Regions from separate parts of the Bacillus sp. Medicinal_06 genome, predicted to be linked through region 3. Evidence: riboswitches for the same ligand, from Rfam matches in the RefSeq annotation. Region 3 holds a riboswitch; each other region holds the start of a gene.
The links. Region 3 has a riboswitch for S-adenosylmethionine ahead of metK (methionine adenosyltransferase). Riboswitches for the same ligand answer to the same signal wherever they lie in the genome.
Positions count from the first base shown of each region.

Region 1 (7,538 bases), on a different contig from region 3:
TTTCAGAAAGACGACGTTCTAACTCATCAATTTGCTCCACTACACCTGCATACATTTCTTCTAGACGAGCGACTTGCCCTTCATAATATGCTACTTCTTCTAATGCACGTTCATGCAATTGCATTTCTCCTGCTTCTTGTGCAATTATCGCCTGCTTTGAGCGCTTATTTACGAAATAACGAGCCTGCTCAAGTTCACGGGAAAAGTTAGATTTTAATGTTTTATGACGCTGAATTAATTTTTCAATTTTTGTTACTTCACGCTCACTATCACGTAAATATTGATTTAACATAGCAATTGGATTTTTTCTTTCTTTCTCATCTAATACATTATGAAAATCTGCTAAAATTGCATCGCGTACACGTCCGAATAAAGATTGTTTCATTCTAATCTTCCTCTCTTCTACTTTATGATTTAAATTATTTTATATTAGTTTTTCATTAACTTGTTCCACTCATCTTCAAAGTTGCTATATGGCTTAGAAGCTTCTGAAGCAGCATCCACTACTACATCTTTTTCTTTTTTCCACTCACGGTATCCGTAGTATAGAACGACTAACGCTGCAACACCGATTAGTGCTGGGGAATGAGAAAGGGCAATTGACAAGCCGATTAAACCGGCAATACCCCAAGCTAACTTTCCAAAAAATGATTGTGCTCGCACAAATGATTTATAGCTCCAGTACGCAATTCCTGCTCCAATTGCGAATCCTACAATACCAGCAAGACTACCAAGAGCAATTAAAGCCAAAATACCGGCTGCGATAAACGCTAGAAATTGTTTCATCTTGTGCTTGCCTCCCTTCGATTTGATACTCTTATCTTAACTATTTTTTCGTTTTTCCATAACGAGCTTAAGAACCGTTTTCTAATCAGACTTAAGACCTATTCCAAGTCAGCCTTATATGAAGGTGAATGTAAAGAAAAAGGATGTCTTATATAAGACATCCTTTTTCTTTATGCTGTTTTATGATATTGCTTTTTTTTTGCTACTTTTGAAAATCGTGGAAATCCTATTAAGATAGAAACTACACCACAAATTCCAACTAAAATTGGATAGAACGCATATGGTAATAATTCAACCGGTGACAATGCTGCAAATCCTGCTGCCGTTAACATTTGAGCACCGTATGGAACTAATCCTTGTACAGAGCATGAGAAAAGATCTAACACACTCGCTGATTTTCGTGGATCAATTTCATATTGATCAGCAATATTTTTTGCAAGCGGACCAGTAAAAATAATAGAAATCGTATTATTCGCAGTACACACATTCGTCAAACTTACTAAACCAGCAATTCCAAATTCAGCACCTTTTTTCGAACGAATACTACGTGTTAATGTATTCATTAAATATTGAATACCGCCATTATATTGAATAATTTCAACCATTCCACCGATTAAAATTGCCAGTAATACAAGCTCCATCATTCCACTTATTCCTGTTGTAACACTTTTAAAGAAGCTAGCTAATGTGTAGCTCCCATCAATAAGACCAATAAGTCCTGATAGAACTGTTCCACCTGCTAACACAACGAGCACATTCCACCCAAGTAAAGCTGTAACAAGCACACCCGCATACGGCAATATTTTCACCCAGTCAAATGTATGAGCTTTGATTTCTGTATGGTTTCCTACTGTAAGGAAAACCAATAATACAATTGTAATAATTGCGGCTGGTAAAACGATTAAAAAATTTGTTTTAAATTTATCTTTCATTTCCGTTCCTTGCGAACGAACAGCTGCAATTGTCGTATCAGAAATAAATGATAGATTGTCACCAAACATCGCTCCACCAACAACTGTTGCCATCGTTAACGCAATAGAAATATCTGTTTGCTGGCTAATCCCTACTGCAATTGGAGCTAGCGCTGCAATTGTCCCCATGGAAGTTCCCATCGCTAATGAAATAAAGGCCCCTATAACAAAAATGCCTGCAACAATAAATCCTTGCGGTAAAATAGATAGCGCTAAATTAACTGTAGAGTCAACCCCGCCCATTCCTTTTGCTGTTTCAGAAAACGCACCCGCAAGTACAAAAATCAACACCATAATCATAATATCCGGATTACCAGCCCCTTTGGCAAACCGTTCTACTTTTGATGTAAAGCTTTCTTTTCTATTCATCACTAATGCAGTCCCTACAGCAATTAAAATAGCTACAAGTATCGGCAATTTATAAAAATCCCCTGTAATAATTCCAGAGCCAATAAATAGCGCTAAGAATATTCCAAGCGGTAATAATGCTAAGCCATTTCCCTTCGTTTGTTTCAAAATAACATCTCTCCCTAGTTCTAAACCTTTTCTATCTTATAACAAAAGACCTCTTCCCAAAAGAAGAGGTCTTATACATCTATAAGAAACACTCTCCTCATCTATCAAGCACATGCTTGCTGGATTTGGCACAGCACTCTGTTGTGAGTCCGCTGCCGAGGCATCGTAGGGCCAGTCCCTCCGCCTCTCTTTATAAGAAGGTTTCATATTTTATTTTTAATAATAATTTCTTCCCTAACTTTACTCGCTTACTAATAAAAAGTCAATTATTATTTGCATGAAAATATTTTACATTTTTTGATATTTATACAAAACCATGAAATAAAATAAGCAATCTATAAGAAAAAATACTCATTTTAATTTTTGAATTTCCCTTTCTAAAATTTCGATCCAAAAAAACTTTTTCTTTTCAATTGTTGTAATAATCCACTTAGCTGTATCCCAAGCTACATGATATTCTTCTTTAGAAATATCTCCAGCTACATATGCTTCCTCTAACTCATCTGCATCCAATACATATACATCACCATTAGGTAATAACACCACATCTAAATAGAGATCATCGAAATATGGCATGCCTCTCTCATCTACTTTATAATCTTTGGCCACATCAATATAAAACTGCACTAACTTCTTCTTTTCATTTAACATAGCTGTAATCGCAAAGTTCTTATCATTTATAAAATACTGCATCCATGTGTACCCATCATTTACAATACAAAGTTTTTGATTATTATATTGCTTATAGCTAGGCTCTTTCACTTTTTGCATATGCAGCACACCTAACATTCCTTGCTCAATTGTCTTCACTTCATATGTTTTCTCTATTAACCGTTCCCAAGTAGAGCCATCGCCATATTTTCGTTTCATGATTCCCAACTCCTTTTCTATGCAAAAAAGCCCCCACATCTTATGCGGGGGCTCTGCCAATAGCTATTAAGCTGCCTGTTTTTCAGAAAGCTCTTTTAAATAAGCTTGTCCTTTTTCAGCGTCATATTGACCTTCCCACTTAGACATAACTACAGCTGCTAAAGAGTTACCTACTACGTTAACTGCCGTACGAGCCATATCTAAAATACGGTCAATACCTGCGATAAATGCTAATCCTTCTGCCGGAATACCTACTGTACCAAGTGTTGCTAATAATACAACAAATGATACACCCGGTACACCTGCAATCCCTTTAGATGTAACCATTAATACAAGCAATAATGTAATTTGCTGCGCGAGAGATAAATCAATGCCATACATTTGCGCTAAGAAAATCGCTGCAATAGCTTGATATAAAGTTGATCCATCTAAGTTAAATGAATAACCTGTCGGAATAACGAAAGATGTAATCGCTTTCGGACAACCGAACTTCTCCATTTTCTCCATGATTTTCGGTAAAACCGTTTCTGAGCTTGCAGTAGAATACGCTAAAATAAGCTCATCTTTTAAGATCTTAAAGAATTGGAAAATGTTAATACCAAATATTTTCGCTGTAAGTCCTAATACTACTACAACGAAGAAGATCATTGATCCATATACGACAATTACTAATTTCCCTAACGGAATTAATGAAGCTAAACCAAATTTAGAAACTGTAACACCAATTAATGCGAATACACCAAACGGTGCGAATTTCATAACTTGGTTTGTTACATAAAACATTGAATCCGCTACACCTTGGAAAAATTGAAGAACCGGTCTTCCTCTTTCACCGATCGCTGCAACTCCTAAACCAAATAGTACAGAGAAGAAAATAATAGCAAGCATATCACCTTTTGCTAATGATTCTACAATATTTGTCGGAACAATGTTTACAAATGTATCAGCAAAAGAGTGACTTTGCACTTGCTCTGTCGTTTGCGTATATTTAGAAATATCTGTCTTTGTTAACTTATCCATATCGACGCCGTTTCCTGGTTGGAAAATATTCGCTACCAGTAGGCCAACAACAATCGCAACTGTTGTAATGATTTCAAAATAAAGAATTGTTTTTCCGCCTAATCGACCTAGCTTTTTCACATCACCAACACCAGCAACACCAACAACGATGCTTGCTACGACAATCGGTACAACGATCATTTTAATTAATCGGATGAAAATATCACCAATCGGTTGTAAGTACTTCGCTACTGCCGGATTGTCATAAAAAATCGCCCCAACTGCAATACCAAGCGCAAGCCCTATTAAAATTTGCCATGCAAGTCCTATCCTTTTCATACTTGCTACAACCCCCTTCTTAGATGCATTAACTCTACCATTCTCTCGTTCTATGAAACTAAGAAATTAAGAGTATTACATATTATTCGACAATTCACTACATTTTTGTCCCTGTTAAAAATGATAAATCAAAAAATGAAATCTGACAACAAAATAAGTTTGCGTGAACACAAATAATTTTCTTGACAAAAACAAAACTCATGTCAGAAAACCTAACATGAGAACGATTCCTTAAAGTGTTTATTAATATTTTCTCTACTTTATTTCTATCACATCAAACGACATAATATACAAAAATTACCTCATTTCCGACAATTCATAGTACATTTATAAAACTTTCGTTACATTATGGTTACAACAATAGACAGTATTCTTCCAATTATGATATATACATCATAGGGAAAGGAGCTAGACCATTATGAAAAAGAAATTTGTCGCTTTCAGCGTCTTAGCAGCGAGCACTATTTTTGTTTCCCCATTGCTATCACCAGTATATGCGGAAACAAGTCAAGATAAATTATCTAATATTCAATCCGAATTAGAGGGTAACCAACAAGAATTACAGAACAAATCAGCAGAGAAAGAACAGATGGAAAAAGAGATACAAGACTTACAGAAAAAAATCGATGAATTAACAGCTTCTATAAATAAAAATGAAGCTGATTTAAACGATATACAAACAGAAATTAGTAAAACACAACAAACAATTGCCGATAAGAAGAAACGTATCGAGCAATTACAAACAAATATCGACACTCGTCAAGACGTCATTAAACAACGACTACAATCCATGCAAGAAAAACCACGAACAAATATCGTAACTGAAGTATTGATGAACTCAAATAATTTCGCGGATCTTGTTGATAATATGTATTCCGTTAGCTTGATTTTAAATAACGATACAGAGATTGTAAAAAAACAAACAACTGATCAAGAAACTGTAAAAACAGAAAAAGAAGCTGTTGAAAAGAAAGAACAGCAACTAAACGAATCGAAGCAAAAATTGGAGCAAAAGCAACAAGAACTTCAGAAAAACCACCAAGAACAACAAGCACTTATTAACGATCTACATACTAAAGTATCAAAAGTAGATTCAGAGATTGAAGGCTTAGAAGAGTCAAAAAGTATTTTAGAAAATCAACGCCAAGCTGTTCAAAAAGCAATTGAAGAAGAAAAACGAGCAGAAGAAGCTCGTAAAGCCGAGGAAGCACGTAAAGCGGAAGAAGCACAAAAAAACGCTTCTGCTAAAGAAGCTGCACAAACCGCTCCAACACCGCAAGATACAAATAAAAATGGCTTTATAAAACCAGCAGCCGGAAGATTCAGTTCAGGATTTAACGATCCTTCCCGCGGACGCCATGCTGGTTTAGATATCGCCGCTTCTGGCACAGTACCAATTATGGCAGCTGCTGATGGTGTTGTCATTCGGTCTGATATGTCATCTAGTTACGGAAATGTTGTCTATTTATCACATCGAATGAATGGCAAAACATACACAACAGTATACGCTCATATGAGCAGCCGCTCTGTATCTGTCGGTCAAACTGTAAAACAAGGTCAACAATTAGGTTTCATGGGAAATACTGGGCAATCTACTGGTCAACATTTACATTTTGAAATCCATATTGGCGAATGGAATGTAGGTAAAACAAATGCAGTTGATCCTTCTGGTTATATCGGATCATAAATAAAAAAACTCGGTGCATACCGAGTTTTTTTATTTACGACGAAAGTTATAAAGAAAAGTATTTGCTATAAAATAAAACTTTAATCAGCCCTCACCAATCGGACTTTTACGGGCAGTTGATCTCCCATCCATCTTCCTTGTTCCTCTCTGAATCTTGAGATGGGAGTCTTACCGCCCATTAATGCGGGATACAATCAAACTAAAAAGCAGGGAGAAACCCCTGCTCATTTTGTAAACATTTTAAACACACCAACTGCATTTAGAAACACAATTACTACTGTTACCGGAATAATATAACGCAGTAAGAAAAACCATATGTTAAATAATGTTTTCCCTTTCGTTTCTGTAACTTCTAATTCTTTCATTAATAAGTCTTTACTCATTTTATTTGGTACAAACAATGAAATTGCTAGTACCCCTAGCGGCAGCAATACATTACTTACTGCAAAATCCACTAAGTCAAAAAATGTTTTTCCGAAGACTTTCACATCACTCATAACTCCGAATGATAAAGCTGATGGAATTCCAACCGCAAAAATAAGTAATCCAATAATAAATGATGCTGAAGGACGTTTTTTCTCATTATCTTTTGCTACAGATGCAACAACAATTTCAAGCATTGAGATTGCAGAAGTTAACGTTGCAAAGAAGAATAAAATTAAAAACATGATAAAGAAAAATTGTCCGAATGGTATTTTCGCAAATACAGCTGGAAGAATAATAAACAATAAGCCTGGTCCCTCTGTTGGTTTAACTCCTAATGCGAAGATTGCCGGGAAAATTGCTAGTCCCGCAAGCACCGTAATAAAAATTGTTAAACTCACAATTGATGTTGCGGACTTTGCTAAATGCTCTTCTTTCTTTAAGTACGAGCTATACGTTACCATCACCGAAGCACCTACTGTTAGCGAAAAGAAGGATTGTCCCATCGCATACAAAATTGTATCTGCTGTTAGTTTTGAAAAATCTGGTTTTAAGAAAAACTCAACACCAGCCCATGCCCCATCAAGTGTAAGAGAACGAATAATAATAGCAATAAATAAAATAAATAATAGAGGCATCATATACTTACTTGCTTTTTCGATCCCCTTTTCTACACCTTTACTTACTACAAAAATAGTGCAAAGCATAAAGAGTAACTGAGCACCTACTGCACTAGCAGGATTCGAAATTGTTTGCTCGAACAATTTTCCGTATTCCACTGTCCCGCTCCAAAAGTTACCAGTCACACTATAATATAAATATAATAAAATCCATCCACCTACAACACTATAGAAAGATAGTACACTAAAACAAGTAACAACTCCCATACGACCAATCCATGGATATAATTTACTATTTGGTACTAGCAATTTATATGCAGTAACCGC
Region 1 is NZ_JBWYHD010000005.1:326,055-333,592, forward strand. Features, by position in the region: gene AC1M36_RS14600 (PspA/IM30 family protein) at 1-385, opposite strand, end outside; gene AC1M36_RS14605 (lmo0954 family membrane protein) at 430-786, opposite strand; gene AC1M36_RS14610 (Na+/H+ antiporter NhaC family protein) at 957-2,273, opposite strand; SAM riboswitch class I at 2,368-2,472, opposite strand; gene AC1M36_RS14615 (ribonuclease FAU-1 family protein) at 2,625-3,143, opposite strand; gene gltP (glutamate/aspartate:proton symporter GltP) at 3,210-4,481, opposite strand; gene AC1M36_RS14625 (murein hydrolase activator EnvC family protein) at 4,900-6,168, shown strand; gene AC1M36_RS14630 (sodium-dependent transporter) at 6,393-7,538, opposite strand, start outside.
Region 1: it holds a riboswitch for S-adenosylmethionine, as region 3 does, so the genes downstream of both, AC1M36_RS14610 (Na+/H+ antiporter NhaC family protein) here and metK (methionine adenosyltransferase) in region 3, are expected to answer to the same signal.

Region 2 (7,538 bases), on a different contig from region 3:
CGATTGATGAGAAAGTTTGGAAGTACCGTGATGAATATGAAAAACCAGAAACGATCTAATATAACAATTACAACGATTTGGCTTATCCTTCTCATTGCTATATGGGAAGGATCTGTTTCATTATTTCGAATTGAACCGTGGATTTTACCGAAACCTTCTGCAATCGTTCAAGAGTTGATTGGAATGAAAGATTTATTGTTACCAAATACAATGCAAACACTGCAAGAAGTTATCATTGGCTTATTTTTTGCGATTTTACTTGGAACAAGTATTGCAATTATTATGGATGTTATTCCGTTATTTCGCATTTTAATTAACCCGTTACTGGTTATCTCACAAACCATTCCAATTGTCGTGCTAGCACCTTTATTTATTATTTGGTTTGGATATGGAATGCTTCCAAAGGTGATGGTCGTTATTCTTGTTTGTTTCTTTCCGATTGCTCTCAGTATTTTAGAAGGTTTTCAAACAGTAGATAAAAACATGCTTAAGTTATTACAAACAATGCGTGCAACCAAATGGCAAATCTATCAAAAGGTAAAATTTCCAGCCGTGCTCCCATACTTTTTCTCTGGGCTGAAAATTGCCGTTACATATAGCGTGATGGGAGCGATTATTGGGGAATGGCTTGGTGCGAGTGAAGGATTAGGTGTCATGCTTACGCGTGCAACAAAATCCTTTTTAACAGCTCGTGTATTTGGCATTGCAGCAATTATCGTAATGGTGACATTACTCTTGTATTTTATCGTAGAATTTATGGCAAGACTAACAGCACCATGGATATACAGAAAGGACGACAAAAAATGAAAAAAGGCTTAAAAGTGATGCTAGCAGCGCTGCTAACGGTAGGCGTGGTTGGTTGTAATGCAGCGAAGAAAGAAGAGAGTGCAGATAAAGAAAAGAAAGTAAAAGTTGTGTTAGATTGGTTTCCGAATACAAACCACACTGGTTTATACGTAGCAAAGACGAAAGATTACTATAAAAAGCAAGGGTTAGATGTAGAAATCATTCAGCCAGGTGATAACGTATCAGCAGAGCAAATGATTGCATCAGGAAAAGCAGATTTCGGTGTAAGTTATCAAGAAAATGTAACATCAGCTCGTGTTGAAGGAATTCCAGTTGTCTCGATTGGGGCAATTATTCAACATAATACATCTGCATTTGCATCGCTGAAAAAAGATAATATTACTTCTCCAAAAGATTTTGAAGGTAAGCGCTATGGCGGTTGGGGTGCACCAGCAGAAGAAGCGACGTTAAAAACCATTATGGATAAACATCAAGCTGATTTTAGTAAAGTAGAAAAGATTGTTCTTGGACAAACAGACTTCTTTAAATCGATTGGTAGAGATGCAGATTTTGAATGGATTTATTATGGTTGGGACGGTATTGAAGCGAAACGCCAAGGAAAAGAATTAAATACAATCATGATAAAAGATTTAGATCCAGCATTAGATTTCTATAGCCCTGTCATTATTACAAGTGAAAAATATACGAAAAATGATAAAGACTTTGTGAAAAAATTCATGAATGCAACGGCAGAGGGATATAATTTTGCAATTAAAGAACCAAAAGAAGCGGCTGATATTTTAATTAAAAATGTACCAGATATTAATAAAGAGTTAGTTCAAGAGAGCCAAAAATGGTTAAGTACGAAGTATCAAGATGATGCGAAAGCGTGGGGAGTACAGAAGGAAGAAATTTGGACGAATTACATGAATTTCTTACATGATAACAAAGTTATTAAAAAGAAAATTGATGTAAAAGATGCATTTACAAATGAATTCCTTCCAAGTGAAAAATGAACGGATTACAAATAAACGATGTTGTGAAAGCATTTGATGGAAAAAATGTATTAGAAAAGATTAGCGCTTCTATACAAGAAGGGGAATTTGTCTCTTTTGTAGGTCCAAGTGGTTGCGGGAAAAGCACGCTGTTAAATCTGATTGCAAGTGTTGAAGAGGCGACTAGTGGTGAGGTAATTTATAACGATACCCTTGTTCAAAAACAGGATATTGTAAGTTATATGCCGCAGCAAGATTTGCTACTGCCATGGCGCTCAGCACTTCAAAATATTGTCCTCCCGCTAGAAATTGATGGGAAAGCAAAGAAAGAGCGATTGGCAGAAGGTATGGAAGCATTGGAGCAATTTGGTTTAGCTGAATACGCTAATCATTATCCAGATGCATTATCTGGTGGTATGCGTCAGCGCATTAGTTTCCTCCGTACTTATTTGTGTGAAAAACCGATTATGTTACTTGATGAACCATTTGGTAAACTCGATGCATTTACAAAAATGGAAGTGCATCGTTGGCTTTTAGATTCATGGCATCAAGAGAAGCAAACAATCGTGATGGTAACACATGACTTAGATGAAGCAATTCTATTATCTGATCGTGTATTTATCTTATCGCAAAGACCAGCGACGGTTATTGGTGAAGTGCGTGTGAATTTACCGCGTCCTCGCACAATGGATATGCTGACATCCATTGAGTTAAAAGAAGACAAAGCGAAGATTTTAGAGATATTAGCTCCTTATATGCGTAAGTAATAAAAGCCTCTTAACAATTTTTGGTATAATGATTGTTAAGAGGCTTTTTTATGTGGAAATCGTTAACTTTAGAATTTACTAGCCCTTATGCAATGGAGAAAATGTATGAAGAAATCTTTAGTGAAAAAGAGGAACAAAAAGATCGATAACGAATAAAATATAAGAGCATGGTATATGCTTATTATAAGACAATAATGATTTATAAAGGAGTGAAAGGATAAGATGACTTTATCAACTGTTCTTCAAATGGTTTTAGCTTGATATGGGAGAAGTCTGCCCATTTTTAAAGTGTAAGCCAAATTGAAGACAGCAGATAAAGAGCCTTAATCCTTTTTTACGATAATTATTTGTAATGGGTAAGGTGTGTTCACCTTACCCATTTTTCATGTATACACAATTAAATAAGACCTTTATTTTGCTGTTCTCTCTATTTGGCTTGTTAGTGGTAAAGAAAAGGAGAGAGCAAAAATGAGTGTATTAACAGTAGAAAATCTTACCCATACGTATGGAGATAAAAGTATTTTATATAATGCTTGTTTTCGATTATTGCAAGGTGAGCATGTTGGACTTATAGGAAGTAATGGTGCTGGGAAATCAACGTTGCTTCGTCTGTTAGCAGGAGAGATTCTACCTGATGGGGGAACAATTGAATGGTTTCCACATGTGAAGGTCGGTTTTTTAGAGCAGCATATTGAGTTACAAGAAGGAACAACAATTGAAGAATATTTACAAAGTGCTTTTTCTCACCTGTATACGATTGAACGTGAAATGATGGATATTGCTGAAAAGATGGCCAAGGAAACGGACTTAGAGCAGCTATTAACGCAATATGGAAAATTACAAAATGTACTAGAAGGTTCAGATTTTTATCAAGTTCATACAAAAATAGAAGAAATAGCAGCTGGTTTAGGGTTGTTAGATTTAGGAATGAAAAAAGATGTTTCAAAATTAAGTGGTGGCCAGCGAACAAAATTATTACTTGGGAAGCTTCTTTTAGAGAAGCCACACATTTTATTGCTAGATGAACCAACAAATTATTTAGATGCGGTTCATATCGATTGGCTAAGGGCGTATTTACAAGCATATGAAAATGCTTATATTGTCGTTTCACATGATGAATCATTTTTAAATTGTATTACAAATGTTATTTATCATTTAGAAGGGCAAACAATAAAGCGCTATGCGGGGAATTATGAAAGATTTTTATCAAGCTACCAACTTCAGAAACAACAATTACAAGCAACTTATACAAGACAGCAAAAGGAAATTGCAAATTTAGAGAGTTTTATTCAAAAAAATAAAATTAGAAAAGCGAAGCAGGCGAAAAGTCGTGAAAAGGTATTAGAGAAAATGAAAAAGCTAGGAAAGCTTAACGATGCACCAAGGCCGCGTTTTCATTTTCAAGTTCACACTGAACCTGTGAGTCGTATATTACAAGCGGAGCAGATTCAAATTGGTTATGCAGAACCATTGTTAGTTACAGGTCTTAATTTACAAGTAAAAAGAGGCGAAAAGATTGCAATTGTTGGTCATAATGGAATTGGAAAAACAACAATGTTAAAAACATTACTAGGGCAATTAAAACCATTAAGTGGAACAGTAAGTATCGGAGAACGGGTACACCCTGCATATTTTGCTCAAGAAGAATTTGCGGAAGAAATTACGCCACTTGAGCAAGTCTGGTTAGGGCGTCCGGATATGACGCAAAAAGAAATCCGGCAATCTTTAGCAAGGTGTGGTTTAAAAGAAGAGCATATTCGGCAGCCTCTTTACTTGTTAAGTGGTGGGGAACAGACAAAGGCACGTTTATGTGAGCTTATGTTAACGCGAAGTAATGTATTAATTTTAGATGAACCAACGAATCATTTAGATGTGTATGCGAAAGAAGCGTTAGGAGAAGCTTTGCGAAATTATCAAGGAACAGTTTTACTCGTTTCTCACGAGCCTTCTTTTTATAAATCTTGGGTGACACGAGTTTGGAATCTAGAGGAAATGAATGTTACGAAAAGATAAGAGGGAAATTTATTTTGGAGCGTAACTATATAAATACGCATTGAAAGACCGAGATAAACCATTCCTTTTAGGTGGGAGAGAGCATCTGTTCATGGATAGAGGCGGTCAGTGTTTTTTTTAGCCACATGCCATGTGAAAACAGAAGGAGAAAATGAGTGGAGAAATTCTTTTTTTTCATAAACATGACTTAGAGGTCGGAAAATTAAAATGGACAAAAGCATGAGAGCAGCTACGTTTTGTAGCTGCTCTCATACTTTTTACTGATTTACTTGCAAACGTTCTTGAATGAACAACAGCAACTTAACAATGCTGTCTTCTGTATAAATATCAAATTTTTGATGATGAAATTCACCATGTTCGTGATAAAAAATAAGTTCACCTTTTCCAGCCACTTCATTTATCAGCATATGAAAACTGAGTGGTGTTGCTACAATTGAGCCGTTATCATCTCTTAACAGAATTTGACAAAGCGTTTTTTGCTGTTCAACCTCATATAAAAAATCGTAATGAAAGGATTGAGCTATTTTTTCTATTTGAGAGAGGAGTAGGGTTTGTATAGCATGTGTTTCGTGCATAAAATGTAACCTCTTTTCTTGTATGCGCTGTTATCTAGTATAGTAATAATGAGTATACTTTGTACATAATTATTGCTCGTTATTTCTAGAGAGTGTCAAAATAAGTTGAACAACAATACGCAGTATATTCAGAAAAATATTATTGACAAAATTTTTTGTAAGATTTACTATTAGTACCATAACTTTTACAAAATTTAATACGGATACTCTTATCCAGAGAGGCGGAGGGACTGGCCCTATGATGCCCGGCAACCGAGCTTATGAAGAATCATAAGCTAAGGTGCTAATTCCTGCAAAACGATTTTCGTTTTGGAAGATAAGAGAGGAGCTTATTTTGTCTATTTGACACCTCTCTTATTTGAGAGGTGTTTTTTGTTTAAGAACAGATATAATATGAGGGGGAATTGTATATGAAAAAATTGTTGCTAAGTATTGTAAGTGGAACGGTATTATTATTAGGCGCATGTAGTGCGGATTCAGGTAAGGAAGCAAAAGCGCTAGATGAGAAAAAAGTTACAGTTGGTGTAACGGGGGGACCGCATGAACAAATTTTTGAGAAAGTAAAGGAAGTAGCAGCAAAAGATGGCTTACAAGTTGATTTAAAGGTATTTAATGATTATGTAGCGCCAAATGTATCGTTAGACGAAAAAGATATTGATGTAAATAGTTATCAAACGAAGTCCTATTTAGATGTATTTAAAGCAGAACGCAATATGAAATTAACAGAAGTATTTTCAACGGTAACGTTCCCAATGGGAGTATATTCGAAACACTTGAAAGATGTAACCGAGTTAAAAGACGGCGATGCGATTGCTGTGCCAAATGATCCAACAAATGAACTTCGGGCTTTAAAATTATTTGAAAAAGCAGGTGTTTTAAAAGTTGATCCAAAAGCAACAGAGAAAGCAACTGCAAAAGATGTGATTGAGAATCCCAAGAATTTAAAAATTGTTGAGTTAGAGGCGTCACAATTACCAACGCAGTTAGATGAAGTGAAAGCAGCAGCAATTAATACGAATTTTACATTAGGTGCGAAACTAAGCCCTGCTAAGGATTCTATTTTCCGTGAAGGAAAAGATTCACCATATGTAAACTGGGTGGTTGTTCGTACAGAGAATAAGGATGATGCAATCGTAAAAAAATTGAAGAAAGCGTATCAGTCTAAAGAAGTAAAAGAGTTTATCGAGAAAAAATTCGATGGTTCTGTTTTACCGTCTTGGTAGGAGCTGACTATAATGATTGAATTGAAGAATGTATCTAAGGTGTTTACAACAAAAAAAGGTAAGGTAGAGGCTCTGAAACCAACTTCCCTTAAAGTAGAAAAAGGAGAAGTGTTTGGAATCATTGGATATAGTGGTGCAGGGAAAAGTACGTTAATCCGCTGTGTAAATCTATTAGACAAACCAACAACAGGAAACATCATTGTAAATGAAAAAGATTTAACAACTTTATCTACAAAAGAATTAGCACAAGCAAGACAAAAAATAGGGATGATTTTTCAAGGATTTAACTTATTAAAAACAGTCAATGTTTATGAAAATATTGCATTGCCTTTACGTCTAGCTGGGATTTCAAAAACTGAGATTGAAAGAAGGGTAGAAAAATATTTACGTATTGTGGACCTTTTTGATAGAAAAGATGCATATCCAAGTGAGCTTTCTGGCGGCCAAAAACAACGTGTTGCAATTGCACGTGCACTATCTTATGAACCAGAGATTTTGCTAAGTGATGAAGCGACAAGCGCGTTGGATCCAGAAACCACGGAGTCAATCTTAGACCTGTTGCTAGAAATTAATGAGAAAATTGGGATTACGATTTTGCTAATCACACATGAAATGAATGTAATCCAGCGTATATGTGATCGCGTTGCTGTGATGGAACACGGAGCTATAGTAGAAAGCGGCACAGTGAAGGATATTTTTACAAACCCACAACATGTAACAACGAATAAATTTGTGAATAGTGCTTTGGCAGTTAAAATTCCAGAAGAAGTACAAAAAGAACTGGAAAATGCTGGTGAAACTGTAACACTTTCTTTTATAGGAATTTCCTCAGGGGATCCAGCACTTGCTGTTGCTACAAAACGATTTCAAGTATACCCCAATATTTTATCGGGTAATATTACACAACTAAAACATGAAGCGTATGGTAAGCTCGTTGTTCATATGCAAGGTGAAAAACACGAGGTACAACGGGCCTTAGCATTTTTAAAAGAACAAGGAATCATCGTAGAAGGAGGTAAAGAAGAGAATGGGAAACAAATCCTTTTTGGATGAATGGGGTAAGATGATATGGGAAGCGACGATTCAAACATTTCAAATGACATCTATTTCGTTGCTTATATCAATTATTATTGCCTTGCCACTTGGTGTAACACTTGTTTTAACAAGGCCTGGTGGTCA
Region 2 is NZ_JBWYHD010000010.1:11,624-19,161, reverse strand. Features, by position in the region: gene AC1M36_RS21325 (MTH1187 family thiamine-binding protein) at 1-59, shown strand, start outside; gene AC1M36_RS21320 (ABC transporter permease) at 31-807, shown strand; gene AC1M36_RS21315 (ABC transporter substrate-binding protein) at 804-1,802, shown strand; gene AC1M36_RS21310 (ABC transporter ATP-binding protein) at 1,799-2,548, shown strand; gene AC1M36_RS21305 (ABC-F family ATP-binding cassette domain-containing protein) at 3,017-4,561, shown strand; gene AC1M36_RS21300 (hypothetical protein) at 4,819-5,136, opposite strand; SAM riboswitch class I at 5,343-5,459, shown strand; gene AC1M36_RS21295 (MetQ/NlpA family ABC transporter substrate-binding protein) at 5,547-6,359, shown strand; gene AC1M36_RS21290 (methionine ABC transporter ATP-binding protein) at 6,372-7,412, shown strand; gene AC1M36_RS21285 (methionine ABC transporter permease) at 7,387-7,538, shown strand, end outside.
Region 2: it holds a riboswitch for S-adenosylmethionine, as region 3 does, so the genes downstream of both, AC1M36_RS21295 (MetQ/NlpA family ABC transporter substrate-binding protein) here and metK (methionine adenosyltransferase) in region 3, are expected to answer to the same signal.

Region 3 (7,538 bases):
GTAAAGGTCATTCAGACAGTAAAGGTTTTAAATTAAGCGATTGGACCGCCCAATTTGATAATATCTTCAGAAATGTTCTCGAATTTTTTGAAGTTTTCTTTGAACTTATCTGCAAGTTCGATTGCTTTTGCTTTGTAAGCTGCTTTATCAGCCCATGTTTGTTCAGGCATTAATACTTCATCAGGTACACCTGGTACATGTAGTGGTACTTCAAGACCGAAGATGTCATGTTTCGCTGTTTCAGCGTTATCAAGCTCGCCGTTTAATGCCGATTGTACCATTGCACGAGTGTAGCCTAAGTTCATACGTTTTCCAACGCCGTATTCGCCACCAGTCCAGCCAGTGTTTACTAAGAATACTTTCGCATCATGTTTCTCAATCTTTTCACCAAGCATTTCAGCATAGCGAGATGCATCAAGTGGTAAGAATGGAGAACCGAAGCAAGTTGAGAATGTTGCTTGCGGAGAAGTTACGCCGCGCTCAGTTCCAGCTAGTTTACTAGTGTAACCGCTTAAGAAATGGTACATAGCTTGCTCTTTATTTAATTTACTGATTGGAGGTAATACTCCAGATGCATCAGCAGTTAAGAAAATAATTGTGTTTGGATGTCCTGCAACACTTGGCACTACGATATTATCAATCGCATCAATTGGGTATGCAGCACGTGTATTTTCTGTTAATGTAGTATCATTATAATCTGCAATACGTGTTTGATTATCAATTACAACGTTCTCAAGCACTGATCCAAATGTAATTGCATCAAAAATTTGTGGCTCTTTTTCATGAGACAGGTTAATACATTTCGCGTAGCAACCGCCTTCAATATTGAATACGCCGTTATCAGACCAACCGTGCTCATCATCACCGATTAATTTACGGTGTGGGTCAGCAGATAGTGTTGTTTTACCTGTTCCAGATAAACCGAAGAATAAAGCGACATCGCCTTCTTCACCTACGTTTGCAGAGCAGTGCATTGATAAAATATCTTGTTCTGGAAGTAAGAAGTTCATAATAGAGAAAATTGATTTTTTCATTTCTCCAGCGTATTCCGTACCACCAATTAATACGATGCGTTTTTCAAATGAAACCATGATGAATGCTTCAGAATTTGTGCCGTCGATCGCTGGATCTGCCTTAAAGCTTGGTGCAGAAACGATTGTAAATTCAGATTCATGATTTGCTAATTCTTCTTCAGTTGGACGAATAAATAATTGATGTACAAATAAATTGTGCCATGCATATTCGTTAACAACTTGTAATGGAAGACGATAGTTGCGATCAGCACCAGCGAATCCTTTAAACACGAATAATTCGTCTTTTTCCTTTAAGTACTCTAATACTTTTGTATATAATTTATTAAAATGTTCTTCAGAAATCGGTTGGTTTACAGATCCCCAAGCAATCTTATCTGCAACCGATGCTTCTTTCACAATGAATTTATCTTTAGGAGAACGTCCTGTATACTTTCCTGTAGAAGCAGAGACGGCACCAGTAGAAGTTAATTTCCCTTCGTTTCTCATTAGTACTTTTTCCACTAATTGTGGAACGCTTAGTTGAATCTGTGCATTGCTTCCGTTCAGTAATTCGTGTAATCCAATTTGGACATTCACAGTACTCATATTTATATACCATCCTTTTCATTTTAATGAAATATTTCTCGTAATCCCCACCAAGAGTATAACACAATCATATAAATAATGTATACTATTTATTTATTTTTGTTTGTGTGAATGTATAATTTTCCTATTAATATTTTGTTCGACAAGAAATGCGAAAAACTTGTAGGAATATGTGAATATTAATTGACAAATGAATATCATTTCTTTAGTATAGGTTGGGACGGATACTCTCTTATCCCGAGCTGGCGGAGGGACAGGCCCGATGAAGCCCAGCAACCTCACTTGTATTGGTAAAAACAAGTGAATAGGTGCTAAAACCTGTGCGAGGCGCAAGGTCTCGAACGATAAGAGCGAAGGGCAAAAAGCAGTATGCAAGTAGCAAATTAAACCTTTTCTCTATAAATAGGAAAGGTTTTTCTTTATGCTTGTGTGGGAGAATAAATGAATGTCGCAGTTTGTGGCAAATTAAGGATGAGTTCCGTACAATATATACAATTACTGTAGGGAGGTTTACCACATGACAAAACAACGTCATCTGTTCACATCTGAGTCTGTAACTGAAGGACATCCAGATAAAATTTGTGACCAAATTTCTGATTCAATTTTAGATGCGATCTTAGCAAAAGACGCAAATGCACGTGTAGCTTGTGAAACAACAGTAACAACTGGTTTAGTATTGGTAGCGGGGGAAATTACGACTTCTACTTATGTAGATATTCCAAAGATCGTTCGTGAAACAATCCAAGGAATCGGTTACACTCGTGCAAAATACGGATTCGATGCAGAAACTTGTGCAGTTTTAACATCTATCGATGAGCAATCTGCTGACATCGCTATGGGTGTTGACCAAGCGTTAGAAGCACGTGAAGGTCAAATGACTGACGCTGAGATTGAGGCAATCGGTGCAGGGGACCAAGGTTTAATGTTTGGTTTCGCATGTAATGAAACAAAAGAATTAATGCCACTTCCAATCTCACTTGCTCACAAATTAGCTCGTCGTTTAACGGAAGTACGTAAAGATGAAACATTAGATTATTTACGTCCAGACGGTAAAACGCAAGTTACAGTTGAGTATGATGAAAATGGTAAACCAGTACGTATCGATACAATTGTAATTTCAACGCAGCATCACCCAGAAGCTACGTGGGAACAAATCGATCGTGACTTAAAAGAGCAAGTAATCAAAGCTGTCGTACCAGCAGAATTAATGGATGAGGAAACAAAATTCTTCATTAACCCAACTGGCCGCTTCGTAATCGGTGGACCACAAGGGGATGCTGGTTTAACAGGACGTAAAATCATCGTCGATACTTACGGCGGATACGCTCGTCATGGCGGCGGTGCATTCTCTGGTAAGGATGCTACAAAAGTTGACCGCTCTGCGGCATACGCAGCTCGTTATGTTGCGAAAAACATCGTAGCAGCTGGCCTTGCTGAAAAAGCAGAAGTACAACTTGCATACGCAATCGGCGTAGCACAACCAGTATCAATTTCAGTTGATACATTCGGCACTGGTAAAGTATCTGAAGAAGTACTAGTAGAACTAGTTCGTAACAACTTCGATCTTCGCCCGGCTGGCATTATCAAAATGTTAGACTTACGTCGCCCAATTTACAAACAAACAGCAGCTTACGGACACTTCGGACGTACTGATGTAGATCTTTCATGGGAACGTACAGACAAAGCAGCAGCTTTAAAAGAGCAAGCTGGTCTATAATATAAGAAGAAAAAGCTTTGCGCGAAGGCGCAAAGCTTTTTTTATTGTATGGATTATAAGTTCAAGCTTGCTTGGATAGTTTATCCCGCATTAACGGAACAAATGCTATCATCCTTTCTTCTGACGCGCTTTTCCAGCACAAAATGCACTGCATAGCAAAAAGAGCGTTGCGAATCCCCAGCCACCGATTGCTGAATAAGGAACAGCATCCTTTAATGCCATCCCAGCACTGATGGAAGCGACAAATAGAAGGATAAATACCGTTGTAAGTTTTTGATAAAGTTCCATGAATAAGCCTCCTAATTATGAAAATTTGTTTAGTTTGCATCAGATTGTTCCGCGCGATTCAAAATCCAATTCAATAGGAAAGGGCGAGAAGAATTGCTGTACTTGTTAAGTATGTGTGGTCAGAACCGTCGGACATTTGGATAGAGAGTTTTTACAATATTGATATCTCATCCATAGGAAATAATTTGATAGTGGCTTAGATGAATTAAAAATGGGACTTGGTGCAAGTTGTTTTATATTGTTAAATACAATTTGGATTGTGGAAAAATACCTTTTTATGGTTATATATACTTATATTGTATCATGATGTTTTGTTCATTTGATACATAATTGTAGACATGTGATGTATTTCATACTTCATAAAGTTTCGATACGATATGATAAAATGATGAGTAGTTCATAAGAAGGAGCGAATAAAAATGAGTGTAATAGAACATAAAAAGCAAGCGCCCAAAAAAGTGCGCTGTAAAATTGTTACGGTCTCTGATACACGTACAGAAGAGACTGATAAGAGCGGCAAGTTATTAAAAGAATTATTAGTAGAAGCAGGACACATGGTAACGGCTTATGAAATTGTAAAAGATGATAAAGAAGATATTAAACAGGCTGTATTATCTGGCTATCACCAAGAAGATGTTGACGTTATCTTAACAAACGGCGGAACAGGCATTACGAAGCGTGATGTGACAATTGAAGCCGTTTCAGCATTATTAGATAAGGAAATCGTTGGATTTGGTGAACTGTTTCGGATGATTAGTTATTTAGAAGATATCGGAAGCGCTGCAATGCTAAGTAGAGCAATTGGTGGAACAATCGGAAGAAAAGTTGTCTTTTCGATGCCTGGTTCTAGCGGGGCTGTTCGCCTTGCAATGAATAAATTGATTTTGCCAGAGCTTGGACATATTACATTTGAGCTGCATCGACAATGAAAAGGCTCGCTGGAATTGTATTAGCAGGTGGTATGTCAAGACGCTTTGGTGAGCCGAAAGCCTTAGCAAGCTGGCAAGGACATACTTTTATCGAACACATTGTTCAGGTCATGCAGACTGCCGTGCAAGATGTAGTTGTGATTAGTCATCCTGATATAAAAGAAAGAATTGTTACTTTAGTAGACGTTCCTGTTATAGAAGATACTCCTTCCTATAAAGGAGATGGTCCGCTTGCGGGGATTGTATCGGGGATGGAGCATATAAATGCAGATTGGTATATCGTTTCTCCTTGTGATACGCCAAACCTTTCAAGTGAGTGGATTACAGCATTAACAGGGCAAATAAATGATGAATATGAAGCGATTATTCCGGTTATTGATGGAAGAAAGCAGCCATTATTAGCGGCATATCATAATCGTGTAAAAGAAAAAATATACGCATTGTTACATGAAGAAAAACGAAGTGTGGGACAGCTTTTATCGCAGTGTCATGTAAAGTATGTGATGGAAGAAGAATGGAATGTGGCGAAGGAATTGTTTATGAATGTAAATACACAAGAGGAATATGTCCGGTTACTGAATGAGAAAAAGAAGAAAAAGGTATGACGTTATAGCGTCATACCTTTTTCATTTATCCCGCATTAACGGACAGTAACACTCCCACCTCAAAATTCAGCGAAAAAAAGAAGTTAGGTGGAAGATGAACTGTCCGTAAAAGCCTGATTCGTTCAACTAATAATCAGTGGGGATGAAGAAAAAAACTACTGATTAAAGTTTCACTTTATGAGTTGAACTTTTCTATTACGCAAGTAGTTCGGCATTGTTTTGCTGAAGCACCTCTTCATATTGCATGTATAAGCCGTGGAAAATATCATCCCAGTTTTGTGTAGCGGCGTAGGATCTAGCGGTTATGCTCATTTGTTTACGCATTGCTTTGTTAGTTAACAGCTGATAAATGGATGATAAAAATGAGTTCGCATTTTTTGGCTCGCAAAGAAAACCTGTTTTTCCATCTGTAATAATATTTTTTACCCCGCCAGAATTTGCACCAATTACTGGTGTACCGCATGCGAGTGATTCAAGTACGACATTGCCAAATGTTTAGGTGGCTGATGGAAATACCATCAGATCAGAGCATGCATAAGCTTCTGCTAAGTTTTCTCCTTGTAAATATCCTGTAAAGGTCACGTTAGTTGTTGGCACGGTTTCACGTAATTCTTTGGCAAGGGGGCCATCTCCAGCAATAAGCCAATGAATATTATCTGTTCGTTCTTTAAGTGTTGTTTGAATCAATATACGAAGCGTCTCGATATCTTTTTCAGGGGCGATGCGTCCGGCATATGAAAGAATGTATGGAGCAGTAATATTATATTTTTTTCGGAATACGTCTTTATTGTAAGCAGGATGGAAGAGAGAACAATCTACTCCTCGTCCCCATATATATAAATTTTGAAATTATTTTTTAGCTAATTGCTGCAATGTTTCGAGAGAAGGGACAAAGTTCTTTTGCATATGGCTATGAAACCATTTTAAATAATTCCATAACATATTGGAGAAAAATTCAATTTTATAATACTTCAAGTAGGCATTAAAGTCAGTGTGATAAGAACCGACAAGAGGGATATTTAATTTTTTTGCGTAATACATGCCGCATAGTCCCATGTTAAAAGGAGTAGCGACATGAATGATATCGGGTCTAAAGCTAAGAAGCTCTCGCTTAATACGTGGATTTGGAAATGCAAATCGGCATTCTGGATATAGTATTTTCAGCGGGATACTTCTCATTTTATTCACATTGGCTAAGAAGTCATCTTCTGCTGTATGCTGCGGTGCAAATACGGAATAGGAAATATTTTGTTTTTGAAAATAACAGGTCAAACGATCTAATGTTTTTGCCACGCCGTTTACTTGGGGTGTAAATGTATCAGTAAATATGGCGACTCTCATCCAATCGCTCCTTTACATGAAAAGTGGAATGAATTGATAAAAAGAGATGATGCCAGAACATGTGCCAAAGCACATACCTACAAGTACATCTGATGGATAGTGAAGCCCAAGATAGATACGAGAAATTCCTACAATCATTGCTAATGGAAGTAAAAAGGCTGCCAAGTTTGTATCATGACAAATAAATGGAACAACAATTGAAAAAATAGCTGTTGTATGACCAGATGGAAAGGAATGATCTTGTAATGGATGCAATGGGTATTTTGCATCTTGAATTGTTAAATAAGGCCGTTTACGTGGGTACCACCTTTTTAAAATTTGCACAGGAATATGACTTATTGCTAATGAAAGAGCTGCTGCAATTGCGGCAGTGTGCAGAAGCCCTTTTGAAAAGATAAGGAAGCATAACGTGAGTGAGATAGAAAAGATTGCCCCACCGATATGTGTAATCGTGCGGAAAAAGATATTTAATGTTTTTTGATCAAAGTAACGATTAATTCCTTTGAAAATGTAACATTCTATTTTATATAAGGAGCTGACCTTCATGAAACCTCTCTCCTCTCATTTACATATATATTCAGATGATATCTTCTATTTTAATAAAATTTTATTGAGGGAATAATAAGATTTTGTAAAGAAAAGGTTAGCGTTTTAACAAAAAAAGCTGCCATTTTAGTGGCAGCAAGTAAATGCTATTTTTGCAGTGATTTATAGTACTGTCCTTTTTCAACATATTGTCTACGAATGCGTTCCATATCTTTTCGATCTTCATCTGCTAATTCGCGAATAATTTTTGCAGGGCGACCGAAAGCGAGCGTATTAGGAGGAATTTTCTTTCCTTGTGAAACTAAACTACCAGCGCCAATAAATGCACCTTCGCCGATTTCAGCACCGTCTAAAATGATAGAGCCCATCCCGATTAAAGCATCTTTTTTAATCGTACAGCTATGTAAAATCACTTGATGTCCAACTGTCACATCGTCTTCTAAAATAAGGGGGTACTGCGGGCTTTGATGAAGTGTACATTGATCTTGCACAT
Region 3 is NZ_JBWYHD010000002.1:127,097-134,634, forward strand. Features, by position in the region: gene pckA (phosphoenolpyruvate carboxykinase (ATP)) at 33-1,619, opposite strand; SAM riboswitch class I at 1,849-1,970, shown strand; gene metK (methionine adenosyltransferase) at 2,137-3,336, shown strand; gene AC1M36_RS04300 (hypothetical protein) at 3,445-3,624, opposite strand; gene AC1M36_RS04305 (MogA/MoaB family molybdenum cofactor biosynthesis protein) at 4,044-4,553, shown strand; gene AC1M36_RS04310 (molybdenum cofactor guanylyltransferase) at 4,550-5,158, shown strand; partial or broken gene AC1M36_RS04315 (glycosyltransferase family 4 protein) at 5,354-6,499, opposite strand; gene AC1M36_RS04320 (phosphatase PAP2 family protein) at 6,512-7,045, opposite strand; gene AC1M36_RS04325 (gamma carbonic anhydrase) at 7,192-7,538, opposite strand, start outside.